Regions from separate parts of the Streptomyces sp. NBC_01450 genome, predicted to be linked through region 1. Evidence: riboswitches for the same ligand, from Rfam matches in the RefSeq annotation. Region 1 holds a riboswitch; each other region holds the start of a gene.
What was found. Region 1 has a riboswitch for cyclic di-AMP ahead of OG568_RS30160 (transglycosylase family protein). Riboswitches for the same ligand answer to the same signal wherever they lie in the genome.
Positions count from the first base shown of each region.

Region 2: it holds a riboswitch for cyclic di-AMP, as region 1 does, so the genes downstream of both, OG568_RS41100 (C40 family peptidase) here and OG568_RS30160 (transglycosylase family protein) in region 1, are expected to answer to the same signal.
Region 3: it holds a riboswitch for cyclic di-AMP, as region 1 does, so the genes downstream of both, OG568_RS09225 (C40 family peptidase) here and OG568_RS30160 (transglycosylase family protein) in region 1, are expected to answer to the same signal.
Region 4: it holds a riboswitch for cyclic di-AMP, as region 1 does, so the genes downstream of both, OG568_RS21450 (C40 family peptidase) here and OG568_RS30160 (transglycosylase family protein) in region 1, are expected to answer to the same signal.

Region 1 covers NZ_CP109480.1:6,746,521-6,748,714, reverse strand. The annotation lists gene OG568_RS30160 (transglycosylase family protein) at 283-993, opposite strand; cyclic di-AMP (ydaO/yuaA leader) riboswitch at 998-1,161, opposite strand; gene OG568_RS30155 (transglycosylase family protein) at 1,344-2,194, opposite strand, start outside.
Region 2 covers NZ_CP109480.1:9,231,304-9,233,497, forward strand. The annotation lists gene OG568_RS41090 (ATP-binding protein) at 1-64, shown strand, start outside; gene OG568_RS41095 (DUF6328 family protein) at 170-691, opposite strand; gene OG568_RS41100 (C40 family peptidase) at 779-1,252, opposite strand; cyclic di-AMP (ydaO/yuaA leader) riboswitch at 1,256-1,410, opposite strand; gene OG568_RS41105 (hypothetical protein) at 1,788-2,093, opposite strand; gene OG568_RS41110 (ATP-dependent Clp protease proteolytic subunit) at 2,101-2,194, opposite strand, start outside.
Region 3 covers NZ_CP109480.1:2,001,346-2,003,539, reverse strand. The annotation lists gene OG568_RS09225 (C40 family peptidase) at 1-857, opposite strand, end outside; cyclic di-AMP (ydaO/yuaA leader) riboswitch at 914-1,085, opposite strand; gene OG568_RS09220 (diacylglycerol/lipid kinase family protein) at 1,201-2,194, opposite strand, start outside.
Region 4 covers NZ_CP109480.1:4,824,199-4,826,392, forward strand. The annotation lists gene pcrA (DNA helicase PcrA) at 1-500, opposite strand, end outside; cyclic di-AMP (ydaO/yuaA leader) riboswitch at 772-944, shown strand; gene OG568_RS21450 (C40 family peptidase) at 953-2,122, shown strand.

The DNA of each region.
Region 1 (2,194 bases):
CGCGGGTACGCGGAGCCTGTGATGGCTTCGCGACATGAGCCTAACCGCCCCGGGGGGATCGGCCAGCCGGTCGCCCACCCCTTGGGCAGAACTGAACGTACACATTGTTCCAGAACGGAACAAAAACGGGTACGAAAATCCGGGTGCGGGAATCCGGGAACGAAAAGCCCCGCTCCGATGCGTACGGGGGAACACGCACCGGAGCGGGGAGCCCGTGGGGACGGGGGTAGGACCTCACGAGGGTCTCCAGTGTGGAGACCCCTTCTATGCGGGACCTGTCATTCAGCTGAGGTGAAGCTGCTGACCCGGGTAGATGAAGTCAGCGTCGTCGATGATGTCCCTGTTCAGCTTGAACAGCCGCTGCCAGCCGCCCTTGACCTTCTTCTTCTCGGCGATCGAGCTGAGGCTGTCACCCTTGACGACCTTGTACTCGCCGTCACCCTTCTTGACCTTCTTGCCGGTCGGGGTGGAGACGGTCTTCTCGGCGGCCGGGCGGGACGCCGAACGGGAGGCGGCGGTGTCCGTCGACCGGGTGGTGGTGCTGGTGCTCGGCGAGCTGTTCGACGAGGAGCCGTTCGAGGACGACGAGGTCGACGGGGCGCTCGCACCACCGGTGTACGCGGCGCTCGACAGGCCCGTGCCACAGGTCGGCCAGGCGCCCTTGCCCTGCGCGGCGAGGACCTTCTCGCCGATGGTGATCTGCTGCGACCTGGAGGCCTGGTCGGCGGTCGCGGCGTACGCGGTGCCGCCGTACGCGGCCCAGGTGGAGGCGGAGAACTGCAGGCCGCCGTAGTAGCCGTTGCCGGTGTTGATGGACCAGTTGCCGCCGGACTCGCACTGGGCGACGGCGTCCCACTCGGAGGTGGTGGCGGCGGAGGCGTTGCCGGCCGCCATCAGCGGAGCGGCGATGGCGACACCGGTGACACCGGCGAGCGCGGCCACACGGGTGGCCTTGGACGAACGGCGGCGCTTGCCCTTGCTGGAAAACAGCATGAGGAGATCCCCTCACCGACGCCTGCGAGGTGAGCTGTCGGGTTCGGGCGGGTGAGTGCCCGGCCGCGCGCTGTGAGCGCACGGCTTCACCCCAAGCCGCTCCCGGTCAACTACCGGATGCGGCACTTACCTTGGGTCCCCCGCTCCTGCCTACGGCGCTTACGCGTCGACTGTTCCCGTACGGCCGTTGGCAGGATTCGGCGTTGCGACCGTCGGGGCCCGCTGTGGCGAGCGGTGATGACCGTAAGCAGTCGATCGGTTGAATTCCAAAGACGATCAGGGCCTTTGAGATCCATCTCTCACTCGCACCAAACCGGACATTACACAGCGAACCGTGACGCGAACTGCCCCTACTTTTCGCCCGATTCGACACCAACTGAAAGGCTCTGACCGGGGAGGATGAGGTCCGGGTCGACGCCGACCGTCTTCTTGTTCGCGTCGTAGAGCTCGGACCATCCGCCGTCCAGGTCAAGGGCGTCGGCGATGGTCCAGAGATTGTCTCCGGCGCGCACGACGTACGAGCCGTCGACGACATCACGGGAGGCGCCGGTGCCGCGCGAGGCGTGCCGCCCGGAGGGGTCGTCGGTACGGCCGTCCACGGCGCTGTCGGTGGTGTTCTCGTCCGCGGTGCCGCCACGGTGGCGCCCGGCGCCGGTCGTCGCGTTCTCGGACGCATCGGAAGAGCCGTCGTCCTGGCCGGAGTTGCCCGAGCTGTCGCCCTTCGTCGCTTCCGTGTCGGAGCTGTCCGTTCCCTGAGTGCCGCCGGTGTCGGCCTTCGTCGTGTTCTTGGTCGCCTTCGAGGACGAACCGGACGAAGACGATCCAGACGAAGACGAATGGGACCCCGAGCCGGACGAGGCGGACGAACTGGACGAACTGGACGAACCGGATGACTTCGACTCGCCGGACGAGTCGTTCGCCACGCCTGTGTCGACCAGGACGTCGCCCGAGTTCCTGCTCAGCCCGGAGAGCGGTCCACAGGTCGGCCAGGGGGTGACACCCTGGTCGTCGAGGAGCTGCTCGGCGATGGCTATCTGCTGCGAGCGGCTGGCCTCGTCGGCGCTCTGCGCGTAGTTGAGGCCGCCGTACTTCTCCCAGTCCGCCTGGCTGAGCTGGAGTCCGCCGTAATACCCGTTGCCGCTGTCGGCACTCCACTGGCCGGCGCTCTCGCACTCGGCGACCCGGTCCCACGTGGTGCCGT
Region 2 (2,194 bases), 2.5 Mb from region 1:
CATCGAGCTGCCCTGGACGGTGCCGGCCCGGCCGGTGACGGCCGGGGGCCCACAAGAGCCCTGAGAAGCGGCACACACCAGGGCGTAACCCGGGGGGTACCCCGGGGTCGCCGGGGTGCTCATGCCCGCGCCGGCGCTGTTCCGGGCGCCGTGGCCGCTCGGCGCGCGCTCACGTTTCCCGGCGTGGTGGCTCTTTCGGAGCCGCTGCCGCCCTGACGACGGCACGGTGCACCAGGCGGGGCAGGACGCCCCACAGCGCCACACAGACGAGCAGGGTGGCCGCGCCGGAGGCGATCCCGGCGGCCCGTCCCAGTGCCACGTCCACGGCGAGCAGCACCGACCCCGTCAGCGCCAGCACGAGCACAACCATGCCGATCCTGGCCAGAACGGAGGAGACCCGCACGATGGCCGCCTTCGCACCCTGCCGGAACAGCGACCGGTGCAGCGCGGCCGGAGCCATGAACAGCGCGGCGGCGACCACGGCCAGCAGGAGCGTGGTGACGTACGTGGTGCGCTGCACGGTGTCGAGGGACCGGAAGCGCGGGGTGAAGGCCAGCGTCAGCAGGAACGCGAAGAGGATCTGCACACCGGTCTGGGCGACCCGCAGCTCCTGGAGCAGCTCGCCGAAGTTGCGATCGGCGCGCTGGAGGGGCGTCTCGTGCCGTTCCTCGGGGAGGGGTGGTTCAGCCATGCTGAACGAGTATCCGATCCAGCCACGTTTCACGCCCTGGGGCGGGACCCGGAGGGGGTGCCGGCCTGCGGCACCCCCTCGGCAGGGTCAGCTGACCCTGCCGTACCAGACGCTCTTCGTCCAGATCTTCTGCAGCTTCACGACCTCCCCGGTCTTCGGGGAGTGCCAGATCTTTCCCTTCCCGGCATAGATGCCGACGTGGTACACGTTCCGGCCCGAGTGGAAGAACACCAGGTCTCCGGCCTTGCGGTGGGACGCGGAGATGTGGTGCGTCTTGTTGTACTGCGCCGCGGCCGTACGAGGCAGCGTCTTGCCCGCCTTCTTGAACGAGTAGAGCGTGAGCCCGGAGCAGTCGAAGCGGCGTGGCCCGGCGGCGCCGAACTGGTACGGGGAACCCTTCTTGGAGGCCGCGACCTGGAGTGCCTTCGTCGCCAGGGTGGCCGCTTCGGCGTCGGATGCGGCGCCAGGAACCACAAGGCTGCCGCCCACGGCGGCGATGGTGAGCGCCGAAGCCGTACCGGCCCGGGTCCACAGCGACGGGACACGATTGAGCGCAGTCATGCGCAACCCTTCGTCAGCCGCCTGTGAAGGATGACCTGTCGGATTCGGGCTGGCGAAGTAGCCCGGCCGCTTGCGCGGCTTCACCCCAAGGACCGCCCGGATCTCTCCGGCGACCCGTCGTGCTGGGTCCTCCACTCCTGCCGATGCACTTCTGTCGACCGGTCATCCGGGCAGCGGCAGGACTCGGCGTCCGCCCGGACCGCCCCGCCGCTGTGGCGGGGGCTTGTCGTCGGAAGGGATCTTCACGCATCACGGTCCGAATATCCGAGCGGAACCGGCGATTTGTGGGGTTACTCACCACTCACCCGTTCGGGTGGACACCCCTCTGTTCGGGCGATGTTGAGGACACCGACGACGCTCGTACCAGCACCGGAGCATCTCATTCCGCCTCGCGGCTACACCCGTCGCGCAACTTTTTCGGTTCCCCGAAGGGACCTGTGATTACTCCATCAGGGGGTACGCCATCTGGTCCGTTTGAACCGCGGGCCAGACGCCTTGTTGACTCGGCACGGACGGCGGCCCGGGTGGGGATGCGTCAACTGTCGGCGTCGGGTGGCAGGGTGATGCGGGCCGCCCGCCGCTCACCGTCGAGGACGCGCAGGGCCTGTGCCAGCGTCGGGGCGTGCACCTCGCTCTCGCCCCGTTGATGCATCAGTGCGAGGGCGTCGCGCAGCTCCGCCGCCTTGGCGACCAGCGCCTGGGCGGCGCGCAGCCCCCGGTAGGTGTCTCCGGGCCTGGCCGGGTTGATACGGCCGAGAAGGTCGACCACGTCGAGGTAACGGTCGATCAACTCGGCCTCGGCACGCGTCAGCGCGGGCAGCGGGGGCAGTTCGGGCACCATCGGCGGATCACCTCGCGTCGGGTGTGGCGTTCCTCGCACCGGGCGCGGTGCGCGAGGTCTTGCGGCTGGGGATGATCCCGTCCACCAGTCCGTACGCCAAC
Region 3 (2,194 bases), 4.7 Mb from region 1:
TCCGGGCGGGGAGGCATGCCCGCGGTCAGGGGCGTGTTCGCGCCGGGGGACATCGTCCGGACGGGAGGCATGCCCGCCCCCATGGACATGTCGGTGGCCAGGGGTGTGCCCGCGCCGATGGACATGTCCGGGCCGAGTGAGGCCGGCTGCTGATGCCGCCACTCCTCGGCGGCCTGGTCCTGCGGGGCGGGCCAGGCCACCTCGGCCGGACGCGACTCGATCGCCGCGGGCCCCGGGTTCCACTGTGCGGCGTGCTTGGACACCACCTCACGGGCCAGCGCCAGTTTCCGCTGGATCTTCTCCTTGGACGTCTTCAACGAGGACTGCCCGGGCCCGGCGGGCAACGCGGGCAGCAGGGCCGCGGCGGCCTGCTGCACAGGCTGTGGCGCGGGCGGCAGCGCGGCGACGGCTCTGGCCGTCAACTCGGCCACGGGACCGGCGGCCGCCTCGGCGGCAGGTCCGGCGGTCAGCTCCAGGACGGGGCGGGCGGTCAACTCCCGCCCACCGTTGGTGACCCCGTCCTCCGGACGCCTCGCCGGGCTCGCGGGCCGCGCGGCCGGGGGGGCCGGCATCCGGTCGGCCGGCAGCCTGGCCGGCGCGGACGGACCCAGCCGTGTGCGCGCCGCGTCGAACCAGGTCTTGGTGATGTCGTCGAGGGCGGGGTCGCTGCGCCTACGCGCGGTTTCCGGCGCCGGGTTGCCGCGGCCTCGGCTCCCCGTGGTCATCGCGCGGGTCCCGTTGACGAACCCGACGGCGTTCTCGGCCTGGTCGTAGAGGGAGCTGATGCGCTGCTGCACCTCTTCGCGACTCGGACCGTCCGCGCCGTCGAGGGCCGCCGCGCGTGCGGAGTCGGGCATGCCAGGGAGGCTGGTGCCTCCAGGGCGCGGCGTTCGTTCCGGCGCCATGGGAGCCGTACTCCTTCCGTACTCCGCCTACCGAGTCGGCTGTCGGGTTCGGGCGCAAGATTCCGGAAGGCCAGCCCTACGGCCCTTGCCCGGTCGGGCGGTTGGGCCGATTCACCCCAAGGTCGGTTGGGTCCCCGGTTCCGGTTGCCACGGGGGCACCGGATTCGGCGGAGGTCGCGCGACCCGGCGAGGTTCGCCGGAGGGAGTCGTGCGTCCTGCCGCCAACTTAGCCAATTTGTGTGCCTGGTGTGAAGATTGCAGCTCGAACTGTCCGATATGTAATTGTGACCTTCGTCTACGTGTCCCCGGCGCGACCAGGATGTCGTACCACCGCCGTTCGCCCCATGGTCGCCGCGAGCGTGCCCAACCGGCGCCAGTCCAAGGGGGGTTGGGCCTCGGGCACACCAGGCCGCTCCTTGGGGACGCGGACGCGCAGGGCGCCGGGTTCGACACGGCAGTGAACCGGTACCGGCAGAACCAGGGCCTCACCGTCGATGCCGGCCTCGATCTCCGCGCGGTCGGCGTCGATGACCACCTCACGGGTGGTCAGGACCGCGAGCCCGTCCGGCGCGGGGTCCAGTACGAGCGCGGCGGCCTCGGCCGCGCTGTCCACCGTGACGCCGAGGACGCCCAGGAGCCCGGAGTCGAGCCGTTCGCGGCGGCCGAGGCCCGCCGGATCGTTGGTGCGGTACGGGTTGTTGCTCACCAGTACGGCCTGCGGGGCCTCGAGCGTCGTGTCGGCGGCGCGGGCGGTCAGTCGCGGCCCGCGCTGACGGGTGAGCAGGTCGGGCAGGAGGTCCAGGATGGTGCCGATCTTGTCGTCGCGGTACGCGGGGCTCTGGACGACCGCCGCGTACGCGCCGAAGGAGGCGTTGTTGACGAACGGATGCCCGCCGGCGAACCCCAGGTCCACGCGGAGTTCCACGCCGTCGGTGAGAGCGTCCAGGCAGGTCGCCGGGTCGTCGCGGTCGAGGCCGAGATCCATCGCGAAGTGATTACGGGTGCCGGCGGAGACCACCAGGAACGGCAGACCGTGCTCGGCGGCGACGGCCGCGACCAGCGCCTGGGTCCCGTCACCCCCGGCGACGCCCAGCAGGTCCGCGCCGTCCGCGACGGCGGCCCGGGCCAGCGCGGTGACGTCCTGGTGCTTCTCGGGGTCGAGGAGCACGACCCGCGCGCCGAGCCGCTCCGCCTTCTCCCGCAGTCCGAACTTCGCCACCTTGCCGCCGCCGGAGTGCGGGTTCATGAGGAGGAAGGGGCGCCGCGGTGGCGGTGCCCTGCGTTCCTTC
Region 4 (2,194 bases), 1.9 Mb from region 1:
AGCTGCTTGCTCTCGCGGCGCAGGATCCGCACACACGCACTGTGGAAGGTCATCACCCACATCGCGTTCGCGCGCGGGCCGACCAGCTGCTCGACGCGCTCCTTCATCTCGCCGGCGGCCTTGTTCGTGAAGGTGATCGCGAGGATCTGGCCGGGGTGGACATGGCGCTCGCCCAGCAGATGGGCGATGCGGTGCGTGAGCACCCGCGTCTTGCCGGAGCCCGCGCCGGCCACGATGAGCAGCGGGGAGCCGGAGTGCACCACGGCCGCGCGCTGGTTCTCGTTCAGCCCGTCCAGCAGGGCCGCCGGGTCCACGGCGGGGCGGTGCGCGCCGTCGCGGTAGTACGTGTCCCGGCTCGCGGGCGCGTCGAAGCGGCCGCCGAACAGGTCGTCCGGAAGCGGCTCCGGCGCCGCGTCCTCGGGCGGCGGCGGGGGCTCTTCCTCGTGGGCCCCGGAAGGCTGGAGGTCCGCCAGAAAGCTGTCATCAAAGAGGCTGCTCATCGCTCTCCGAGTCTAGGCGGCCGCACTGACAACCCGCGGCCACCCCGGAAACCCGACCGGTTTTTCCACGACCGCACATGATCCCTTTCCCGTACGAAGGCGCCGTCACCGTTCAGGATCGATTCAATACGGTCAGCGACGATCAATGGCCCCGAGATCAAGGTCACGAAAATGTATCGGGCATATCGCACATCAAACTTCACAGAACGCTTATGAGTTGGCTAGCGTGCCGGGCAGGCCGCTCGACCCAACCGGCGAACATCGCCGGGCCGTGCGGCCTCCGCCGAGTCCGGTGCGCCCGCGTGGCAGCCGGAGCCGGGGACCCAACCGACCTTGGGGTGAATCGGTCCAACCGCCCTGCGGGGCAAGGACCGTAGGGCAAACCTTCCGGAAGCACCCGCCCGAACCCGACAGCTAACTCGGTAGGCGGATGACGGAAGGAGTCGCCACCCTTGGCGTCGCATCGCAAGTCGAGTCCTACGGGTACGCGCATAGCGGGTATACGGACCCCCGTCCTCGCCACGGCGGCCCTCACCTCCGTGGCCCTGCTCTCCCAGACGGCGAACGCCGCGCCCTCGGCCGATTCCAAGCCGAGCATTGAAGAGGTCGAGAAGAAGGTCGACGACCTCTACCACCAGGCGGAGACGGCGACCGAGAACTACAACGCGACCAGGGAGAAGACCGCCCAGCAGCGCAAGCGCGTCGCCTCCCTCCTCGACGACGTGGCCCAGCGCACCGAGAAGCTCAACACCGCGCGCGAGGAGTTGGGTTCGTTCGCCGCGGCGCAGTACCGCACCGGCGCCGCGGCTCCCGACACCGCGAGCCTCCTGCTGGCCGACAATCCGCAGGACTACTTCGACCAGACCCAGCTGATGGACCGTCTGACCACCCGCCAGAAGGCGGCCGTCGACGACTACGTCACCGAGCAGGCCGCCACCACCAAGAAGCGCACGGAGGCCTCCGAGAGCCTGCGGACGCTCACCACGACGCAGAGCGCGCTGAAGACGTCCAAGGCCGACGTCCAGCGCAAGCTCGCCGAGGCGCGCGACCTGCTCTCGAAGCTGACCGCCGAGGAGAAGACGCGGCTCGCCGCGATCGAGAAGAAGAAGCAGGAAGCGGCCGACCGCAAGGCGGCGGAGCTGGCCCAGCAGCAGGCCGCGGCGGAGAAGAAGGCCCAGGAGGCGGCCGCCCAGCAGCAGACCGGCTCCGGGACCACTGGCTCCACCGCCACCTCCGGGAGTTCGGCCACCGACTCCTCGTACACCGCCAAGGCCGACAAGGCCCTCGCCTTCGCCCGCACCCAGATCGGCAAGCCGTACGTCTGGGGCGCGACCGGGCCCGGCTCCTACGACTGCTCCGGCCTCACCCAGGCCGCCTGGAAGGCCGCCGGCGTCACCCTCCCGCGCGTCACCACCGACCAGGTGAACGCCGGCACAACGGTCTCCCTGACCGATGCCCGGCCCGGCGACCTGGTCTTCTTCTACGACGACGTCAGCCACGTCGGCATCTACATCGGCAACGGCATGATGATCCACGCCCCGAAGCCCGGCGCCTATGTCCGCGAGGAGTCGATCTACTACGGTGGCGCGTCGATCATCCACAGCGTGGTGCGGCCGGCCTGAGCGTTTCCCGAGCTGATCCTCAGCTGATCCTGCGCGGATCCTGAGCCGATTTCTCCGGGTGCACGCGCGCGT